DNA from 2 places in the Weizmannia sp. WK01 genome. Region 1 is predicted to be linked to the other one. Evidence: riboswitches for the same ligand, from Rfam matches in the RefSeq annotation. Region 1 holds a riboswitch; the other holds the start of a gene.

Region 1 (4,844 bases):
TTGTTCTTTTTCCTTTTTCCATGATTGTTTCTCTGCCTTCCAGTCTTTTTTTAAGTGGGACAGGAGCAATTCACACTTCTTAATACTTTTCTGTAATTCCTGATTTTTTTTCTGTGATTTTTGCCACTTTTTCTGCCAATGTGCTGAATCATGTTCATCTTCTTGCTTTGGTGGTTCTGTTTTTTCAGTTAAAACTCTTAGTTCGTCCAAACTGGAGAGACCATTTTTCTTGCAAACCAGCTCCTCGAATTGTTTCGCCCGTTCATGATGACGGTCCTCAGGACTGGAGTAGAGCGCTCCGAGAATCAAATGCAAAGTTTTTCCGTCCTGATACAACTTGAATAATTCATGTACTGTTTTATCTCTTACATCGTCTTCGTCTTTTGCTGCTACTATCTTATAAAAGTCCTGAATCTTTTTTAAGTTACTCTCCTTCAGACACTCCCTGGTCACCAATGCCCTTATTCTCGTAATATCTTTACTAGTGATATGCCGAAAGCCTCTTATACTTATTTTCCAAATCCTGATTAAATTTGCTAGTTCATCATCTGGAATGGTACTAAATATTTTCTTCCATATTTCTTTCTCCATCTTTTCCCCTCCCGATTCCATTTACTTATCATTTTACTTTATAGTGATACCGATAGAAATGCTTTTAACAGTCTTTTTTTCTGTCCTCTGTAATCCAGCGCAATCAAACTGATCTGATTCATCCATTATATTCTCTTTTCTTCGGTCTAGCTTTTTTTAAATGAAAAAGGTGCTTATCCCTTAAGCACCTTTTTCGCTTCCCTTATTATGATTTGCTGTTGATTTTAATCTGATACAAATCTCTTCTCCGGTCGGCCAGTTGCCGGACGGAGCCGCTGTTGCGGTTGCGGCGCAGTTTCTCAAGATCGACATCGCCGACAACGACGGTATCGACATTGGGATCGCATTCCCCGACAATGCCGTCGCGGGCAAAACCAAAATCGGAGGGGGAAAAAATGCCGGACTGGGCATACTGGATATCCATGTTTTCCACGTGGGTCAGGTTTCCGACTGTTCCCGCAATACAGGTGTACACCTGGTTTTCAATGGCCCGCGCCTGCGCACAGTAGCGGACGCGCAAATAGGCTTGGCGGTCGTCCGTGCAAAACGGGACAAAAATAATGTTCGCGCCGTAGTCGACAGCGACACGGGCCAGCTCCGGAAACTCGATATCATAGCAAATCAGAATCGCAATTTTCCCGCAATCCGTATCAAATACATTGAGTTCGTTTCCTTCCGCGATCCCCCACCATTTCCGCTCATTTGGCGTAATATGGAGTTTGGTCTGCCTTTCGATCGTCCCGTCGCGCCGGAACAAAAAGGCGACATTGTAAATGCCCCCGTCTTCTTCCACAAAATGGGACCCGCCGATAATGTTGACATTGTAGCGCACGGCAAGCTCTGTAAACAGTTCAATATATTGGTCTGTGTACTCGGAAAGCCGGCGCACTGCCTGGTCAGGACGCTTTTCCTCCAGGTAGGACATCAGCTGCGTGGTGAAAATTTCCGGAAAAACGGCAAAATCAGAACCGAAATCCGCTGCCACATCGACATAATATTCCACCTGTCTGACAAAATCATCGAAGGAATCAATTTTTTTCATCATATATTGGATTGCTGTAATCCTAACCGGGAACGAAGCATGATAGACACGGCGGGACTTCGGCAAATAATCAACGTTATGCCATTCCATAAGCGTTGCAAATGAAGCGGATGCTGTATCATCCGGCAAATACTGCCTGTTGATCCGCATAATCTGGAACCCTTCAAGCAGCTGGAAGGAAAGAACCGGGTCATATATATTGTGCATCTCAACCTCTTCCACGTATTCGCGCGGGGTCATTTTGTCTTTATATTTGCTGTAATTCGGAATCCGGCCGCCAATGATGATGCTTTGAAGGTTCATTTTCCGGCAAAGCTCTTTCCGTGCCTCATACAATCGATGCCCGAACTTCATGCGCCGGTATTCCGGGTCGATCATCACTTCAATGCCGTACAGGTTGAGCCCGTGCGGATTATGGTTGGTAATATAGCCGTTCGCGGTGATCGTATCCCATGTATGCTGATCCTCGTATTCATCGAAATTGACAATTAAGCTGGAGCAGGAACCGACAACTTTCCCTTCGTATTCCACGCAAAACTGCCCTTCCGGAAAAATCCGGATATGGCTCTCGAGCTGCTCGCGTTTCCACGGCTCCATCCCCGGAAAACATTTTTTCGACAATGCCATAATATCATCAATGTCTTCGAACCGGATGTTCCGCACCTCGATTTTCTTCTCAAACTTGGATACATCTGTCTCTGGCACAATCTCACACCCTTAACACACTTTTTCTTTTTATCATACCCTATCCGGAACGGTTTTTCCCGAAAAACAACTCTTTGTATCCTTTCATCATCCAGCAATTGGAATACCTCTCTCTAGATGTTCATTTCACCGTGTACAATGAGATGATGGAGTGTCTTCCCATTTTTTCACTTACCTGCCCTTCGAGTAAACCGAAATGTTGAAAATATAAGTTGACAAATCGGAATAATATTATTTATCATAGTTTTAACAAATTATTTTCTTGCTATACAACTTATCAAGAGAGGGGGAGGGACTGGCCCGAGGAAACCTCAGCAACAGATTCTTTTTGGGAATACTGTGCTAATTCCAGCAAGCGTCAAGCTTGGAAGATAAGTTAAGGAGTGCGCCCTCTTCTTAACTTTCTTGAAGGGGGCCTTTCTTTTTTGGATCATCCGAATTGCCGGCCGGACCACCAGGCACACACGAAATTTATTTTTGGGGGTAGTGAAAAATGGCTCATATTGATGAAACAAAAATCGCCCGCATTATGGAATCATTGCAAAAACTGGAGTTTGGAACAGTGGTCATTTCGATCCATGAAGGGAACATCACACAGATCGAAACAACCGAGAAAGTCCGGTTTGCACTGGAAAAGAAAAAAGCGGCACTTCCCAACCAAAAGATGGGATGACGGGCGCCGGTACTCCGGTTATCGCTTTCCCCGTTTTTCGTACGACACGAATGCCGGCATTTGGATATCGTCCAAATGCCGGATTTGTTTATGAGTACAAAGATATTGAAGTTTGCGGAAACAATGTTTTTAAAGCAGCATTCAGGCGGTCAGCTGCTTGCCGGTCGAGTTCATAGAGTCCATCCCTTTTTTTCACTTGTTGGTCGAGAATAAACACCCCTTTTTCTATGCACGTTGTCCCGAGTGAGGCCAAAACCGGTTTCAAGGCGTAATCGAGCGCGAGCAAGTGGCCGAATGTACCGCCCATGGCGAGTGGCAGCACCTGCTTGCCGGATAAGCCATTTTGCGGCAAAAGATCCAGAAATGTCTTGAGCAATCCGGAATAAGACGCTTTATAGACCGGTGTCAAAATGATTACCGTATCGCCTTCTTCTACTTTTCTTAATGCCCTGGTGATGGGCGGGCTTTGCCGGGCATTCATTAAATCGCCGGCCGGAAGTTCCCGAATATTGATGAGCTCCGGTTCGTACCCGTGCCCCCTTAACCCGGCCCTGATATAATCACGGATCCCATTTAATCTCGTATACGCAGAAGGGCTCCCGTTCAGCAGTACCACTTTTTCCGCCATATGAATCCCCCAATTCTTCCTTAATTTTTCATTGCGTGCAACAGCTGATGGCCGTTGTTCCCTAAAATGCGGTTTAAAATATGATTGGTTGTTGCTGAAAAGAGGGCGTGGTCCCTTTTCCGTGGATAAGGAAGTTTTACCGGATAATCCATCGCAATTTCCCCCTCTTCGATTAACACAACCCGATCAGCGAGGGCGACTGCTTCTTCCACGTCATGTGTCACCAATATGGCCGTAAAATGTTTTTCAAGCCAAAGCGACTGGATCAGCGCATGCATTTCAATCCGGGTTAATGCATCGAGCGCCCCAAGCGGTTCATCGAGGAGAAGGATGTCCGGCTCATGGATTAATGCCCTCGCCAGTGCCACCCTTTGTTTCTGGCCGCCGGATAAAGACGAAGGCCAATCATTTGCACGCCCTTCCAGCCCGACTTTTCCAAGCATTTCAAGTGCCTTGTTCTTCCAGTCGCCCGCAAGGCCAAGCCCGACATTTTGAAGCACGGTTTTCCATGGGAGCAGGCGGCCGTCCTGAAACATCATTTTTGCCGATCCGTTTCTGCCGGATAAAGGCGCCCCGTTTATAAGGATTTTTCCGCCGCTTGCCGCTTCAAGTCCTGAAAGCAGCCTGAGAAGCGTACTTTTGCCGCATCCGCTCCTCCCAACAATCGCAACAAATTCCCCTTTTCTTATTTTTAAATGAAGATGGCGCAGGATGCGATGGCTGCCGAATGATTTCTCCAGCCCCTCAATCTCTACAGCAAACGCCTTTTCTTTCGGCATCGTTTCCTCCTCCTTTATTTTTGATATGACGGGTGCCACTTTAACAATCGTTGTTCTGCGATTTTTGCCAGCCAGTCGGACAGTTTTCCAAGAAGGGCATATAAGACAATGCTCAAAACGACAACATCAAGCTGCATGAACTCGCGGGCGTTCATGGCCATATAGCCAATGCCGGAGTTGGATGCAATCGTTTCGGCCACAATCAGGGTTACCCATGTGACCCCGAGCGCATAGCGCACACCGACCAAAATGGAAGGAAGCGCCCCCGGCAGGATCATATGCCAAAAAAGTGCCGTCCCTTTCAGCCCGTAAACTTCTCCCATTTCAATCAGCGCTCTGTCCACCGAGCGGATGCCATGGAACGTATTTAAATAGATTGGAAAAAAGGTGCCGAGCGCAACGAGAAACAGCTTCGCTTCTTCCCCG
Region 2 (4,844 bases), 1.5 Mb from region 1:
TATTTTTCCGTTTTTTTTGGTAATTTCGGCGCCGATGCCTTGAAAAGAGGAATCCAGCGTGTCATTGAATTGCGCGGCTGTCTCTTTGTCCATGTAGACGGAATACGGATCGTCCAATGTACTGACCATGCCTTTGATTGCGCCTTCCACGAGTGTTTTTTCGTCAACTTTCCGGACATAGGAACTTTTGATTAATTGGTATGCCTGGGCAATTTTTGTGAGGTCCGGCATATTGCTTGTCCCACCGGTTGTTTCCTGGCGGGTGGGGGCTGCCTTGTCCTTTTGTGAAAACCATTGGCCTGCCGTATAGCCGCCGCCTGCACCGGCAAGCAGCGATCCCGAAATCGCAAGCGCCAGCCATTTTCGTTTCATGGTGATGCCCTCCTTGTACAAGAAGCGCCGCCAAAAGCGGGGTTCTTCATCTCGATAATTCAATATATGTACAAGCCGGGGGGCATATGCCGGGTAGCGGAAAAAGACGGCGAAAGTCCCGCCGAGGATGCAAACAGGCTGCCGTGAAGCTAAAAAATGCGTAATGCAAAACGGGCTCTGGTTTCTTTAGGGGATACGCGATCCGGCCATGACCATGCTGTTCACAAAACAGCACGAACGGGACGGAGCCACCATCACAACATGTAAAAAAGAAGCCTCTTCCGCTAAGCCGGCAAAGCAAAAACGGAAGAAGCCGTAAAGAGGTTGAGGGGTTCTCCCCCCGCGCTAAAATGACATCTTAGCATCGCAAAAAATATGGATACGTTTCCTTGGTTCACGAAACGGCATCCAATTGCGGAACGGGCCGGTAACCCGCCGCAAAGTCTTCAATCATGGCGCTTGCCGTCGGAAATTTTCCGGCACCCGGACCTGTAAGGGTAATTTTTCCGATCAGGCTGCCGTAAATCGTGATGGCATTGTTGACGCCTTCCACCGCATAAAGGGCGTGTTCGGGAGGGACAAGGACAGGCTTAACGGATGCTTTCAGCGTACCGCCATCACGGTATATGTCCGCAATATGCTTATAACGGAGTCCCTGCCGATCCGCTCTTTCAATATCCGCAAGCGAGAGGCCGCCTATGCCTTCAACTTCTACTTTCTCCCAGTCCGGCTGGGTTCCGAATACGAGCCGACTCAGGATCATCAGCTTGCAAAAGGCGTCCTGCCCTTTTACATCATTGCCCGGGTCAGCTTCTGCATAGCCGTGCTGCCTGGCAATTTCCAACGCTTCTTCAAACGGAAGATGTTTTTCGCGCATGGCCGATAAAACAAAATTGGATGTGCCGTTTAAAATCGCCTGTACACGCTGGATATCATTAACCTGAAGCTGCTGGGAAATCGTCCGAATCACAGGGATGCCGCCTGCAGTTGTCGCTTCGTAACCGACAAACACGCCTTTTTCTTTCGCTTTTTCAAGCAACACATTCCCATATCGTGCAAACATGACTTTATTGGCAGTAATGACGTGGCAGCCTTTTTCAATCGCTTGTAAACAGTAAGAAAAGCCTGGTTCTTCCCCGATAATCGCTTCAAACACGACTTCAAGGCCGGGAATGGCGAGAACTTCCCGGAAGTCCGTCGTAACGAGTACAGAACTGTCAATGTTCCGCTTTTTTCGGGGGTTTTTGATCAGAACCGCTGCAATCTCTACCTCGGCATGCAGCTTTTCTTTCAGCTGCTCCCGGTGGGTCCGGACCGCTTCGTACACGCCCTGGCCGACCGTCCCAAAGCCGAGCAGCGCTGCTTTAATCACTCTCATTATCCAAACTCCTCCCTACATCTAGCGCTCTTTCGCCTCTGAAGCGTTTTGTTCATTTAAAACGGTCAAGCGGTCCGACAGTATTCGGTGCAGCCGGTATCCAGAAGCTCCCGATCTGGATCAGGTATGCAGACCGTCCGGGCCGCAACATTGTTCAATGGGATCAGCCCAGAACATCGTATAAGTTTTCCGGATCGCCTGTTGGCATTCGCATGGCGGCCTTCGCACGAATCTGCCGGACCCGCTCCCCGCTTTTACCGGGCTGTAACGGCTGTTGCTTTTGTAATGGCCTGATCGAGGTCGGCTGTCAAATCTTCGACGGCTTCAAGCCCGACGGACAGGCGGATCAAATCGCCTGTGACCCCTGATTTTTCCAGTTCTTCATCGCTCAGCTGCGAATGCGTAGTCGTTGCCGGGTGGATGATCAGCGATTTCGCGTCGCCGACATTCGCTACATGCGACCACAGCTTAATATTGTCGATCACGCGTCTTCCTGTTTCCCGGCCGCCTTTCACACCAAAGTTGACAATGGAGCCGTAACCGCCGTTCAAATATTTTTGCGCCAGCTCATGGGACGGATGGTCTTCAAGGCCCGGGTAATTGACCCAAGCAACATCTGGATGGTTTTTCAGAAATTCCGCGACTTTCAATGCATTTTCGTTATGCCTTTCCACACGCAGATGCAGCGTTTCAAGCCCTTGCAGGAATAAAAAGGCGTTGTCCGGGCTTAAAGCAGGCCCGAAGTCGCGCAAAAGCTGAACGCGAAGTTTTGTGGCGAACGCAGCCTGTGCCGTGTCGACGCCGTAGCGCAAGCCGTGATAGCTCGGATCCGGTTCGCTAAAGTCCGGGAATTTGTCTGTGTTCCAGTCAAAACACCCGCCGTCAACGGCAACACCGCCGATCGCCGTTCCGTGCCCGCCGATCCATTTTGTCGCCGAATGGACAACCACGTCCGCGCCCCATTTGATCGGATTCGCGCCATACGGAGAAGCAAACGTGTTGTCGACAATCAAAGGAATACCGTTTTCATGGGCCACTTCCGCCACTTTTTCCACGTCGAGCACCTGCAGGCTTGGGTTGCCGATAATTTCCGCGTACAATGCTTTTGTTTTCGGGGTGATCGCCTGGCGGAACGCTTCAGGGTCGGACCCGTCCACAAACTTGACGTTAATGCCGTATTTCGGCAATGTCACAGCAAACAAATTATAGGTGCCGCCGTAAAGATTGCTGGCGGATACGATGTCATCACCCGCACGCACGATGTTCAAAATGGAAAAGGCAATGGCCGATGCGCCGGATGATAAACCGACAGCCGCTGTTCCGCCTTCCAGTGCAGCAACACGTTTTTCAAAAACATCCACAGTCGGATTGCCGAGACGGGAATAAATGAAACCTTCTTTTGATAAATTGAAGACGCCCTCCGCATGTTCTGTATCCGGAAAAACGTAAGAAGTCGTCCGGTATACCGGTACGGCGCGCGATCCTGTCGCCGGGTCCGGTTCCTGGCCGCCGTGCAACAATAAAGTTTCCGGTTGGAATGATGGTTGTGTCATTTTAAAGCCTCCTGATTTTTTAAAATTTTTTCGTGAAAGATGGAAGAGGAAATGAAAAAACCCTCTTCGTAAGGGAAGAGGGTTACAATGTATGTAAGTTCCTCCCTTATCTTTCAGACGCATGTCTGTAGGAATTAGCACCTTTTCAGGCAAATGCCTGAAGGTTGCCGGGCTTCGCAGGGCCTAGTCCCTCCGCCGCTCTCGATAAGAGTTTCTTTTCATAATTCAATTTTGAATGACTTATTGTTTAAGATTATAGAAGAACAATGGCAAACCGTCAACCTTTTTTTGAAAAAATTTTCTTTTTCTTCTACAATATTGGCGACAATAGCCGGGAAATGGACTCTTTAAACCGCACATAAAGCGGCCGGTTCTGGTAATCATGGAGCGTTAATTCGGTTGATTCGGCCATATCGTCCCGGAAAACGCCGGCAAGTGTGCCGGAAAGCTCACGGTCGTACAGCACGGCGTTCACTTCAAAATTGAGACGGAAACTGCGCACATCGATATTGGCCGTCCCAACGGAAGCAATTTTCCCGTCTACGACAATCATTTTCGCATGGATGAACCCTTTTTGATAAATGTACACTTTGACGCCCGTTTTTAACAGCTGGCCGATGTTGGAAAGCGTCGCCCAATAGACAAACATATGATCCGGTTTATTTGGAATCATAATCCGAACATCCACTCCGGATAAGGCGGCAAGCGTCAGCGCATTCAGGAGGCTGTCATCCGGAATAAAATACGGTGTTTGCAAATAAATATATTTTTTGGCGGAATTGATCATTTTAATATAGCTGTTTTTAATCTGCTCCCATTCAGAATCGGGGCCGCTTGAGACGATTTGGATATCGGTTTCACCCTGCGATGGGATGACCGGGAAATAACGTTCTTCATCTCTTACATCATGCGGTGACGCCTGATTCCAGTCCAAAATAAAGCGGGTCTGCATGGCATAAACAGCACTCCCTACAATCCGTAGATGCGTATCCCGCCAGTAACCGAATTTCTTATTCAGGCCAAGATACTCATCCCCGACATTAAAACCGCCGATATATCCGATCTGCCCATCAATAATCGCCAATTTCCGGTGATTCCTGAAATTGACGCGCAAATTGACGAGCGGGATCCGGGCAGGAAAAAAGGACGCCACTTCCCCACCAGCAACAACAAGCGGCCGGAAAAATTTGCGGCGGAACAGCATCCGCGACCCCATATCATCATAAAGCAGCCGCACCTTTACGCCTTCTCTTGCTTTTTGCGACAGCAGTTCAATCAATTCATGGCCGAGGCGGTCATTCCGGAAAATATAATATACAAGATGAATACTGTCTTTTGCATTCCGGATGTCTTCAAATAAAGCCTCGAATTTTTTCCTGCCGTCTGTAAATATATCGACGTGATTGTCCTGGGAAAGGATTGCCCCGTCATTCATCAGCAGCATATAAACGAGATCCTTGTACTGGATTGTCCGCTCATCATGAAACGGAAACCGGTTTTCGCGCAGCAGTTCAATTTGCTGCTGGGAAATTTCCTTAATG

What was found. Region 1 has a riboswitch for S-adenosylmethionine ahead of OF158_RS15230 (YezD family protein). Riboswitches for the same ligand answer to the same signal wherever they lie in the genome.
Region 2: another riboswitch for S-adenosylmethionine. It lies ahead of OF158_RS04535 (O-acetylhomoserine aminocarboxypropyltransferase/cysteine synthase family protein); the one in region 1 lies ahead of OF158_RS15230 (YezD family protein).

What each region holds. Positions count from the first base shown of each region.
Region 1 is NZ_CP109616.1:3,203,621-3,208,464, forward strand. It holds gene OF158_RS15220 (hypothetical protein) at 1-591, opposite strand, end outside; gene OF158_RS15225 (bifunctional GNAT family N-acetyltransferase/carbon-nitrogen hydrolase family protein) at 797-2,341, opposite strand; SAM riboswitch class I at 2,610-2,716, shown strand; gene OF158_RS15230 (YezD family protein) at 2,832-3,011, shown strand; gene ssuE (NADPH-dependent FMN reductase) at 3,100-3,639, opposite strand; gene OF158_RS15240 (ATP-binding cassette domain-containing protein) at 3,660-4,418, opposite strand; gene ssuC (aliphatic sulfonate ABC transporter permease SsuC) at 4,433-4,844, opposite strand, start outside.
Region 2 is NZ_CP109616.1:1,005,883-1,010,726, reverse strand. It holds gene OF158_RS04545 (S41 family peptidase) at 1-372, opposite strand, end outside; gene OF158_RS04540 (homoserine dehydrogenase) at 767-1,750, opposite strand; gene OF158_RS04535 (O-acetylhomoserine aminocarboxypropyltransferase/cysteine synthase family protein) at 2,005-3,303, opposite strand; SAM riboswitch class I at 3,407-3,514, opposite strand; gene cls (cardiolipin synthase) at 3,614-4,844, opposite strand, start outside.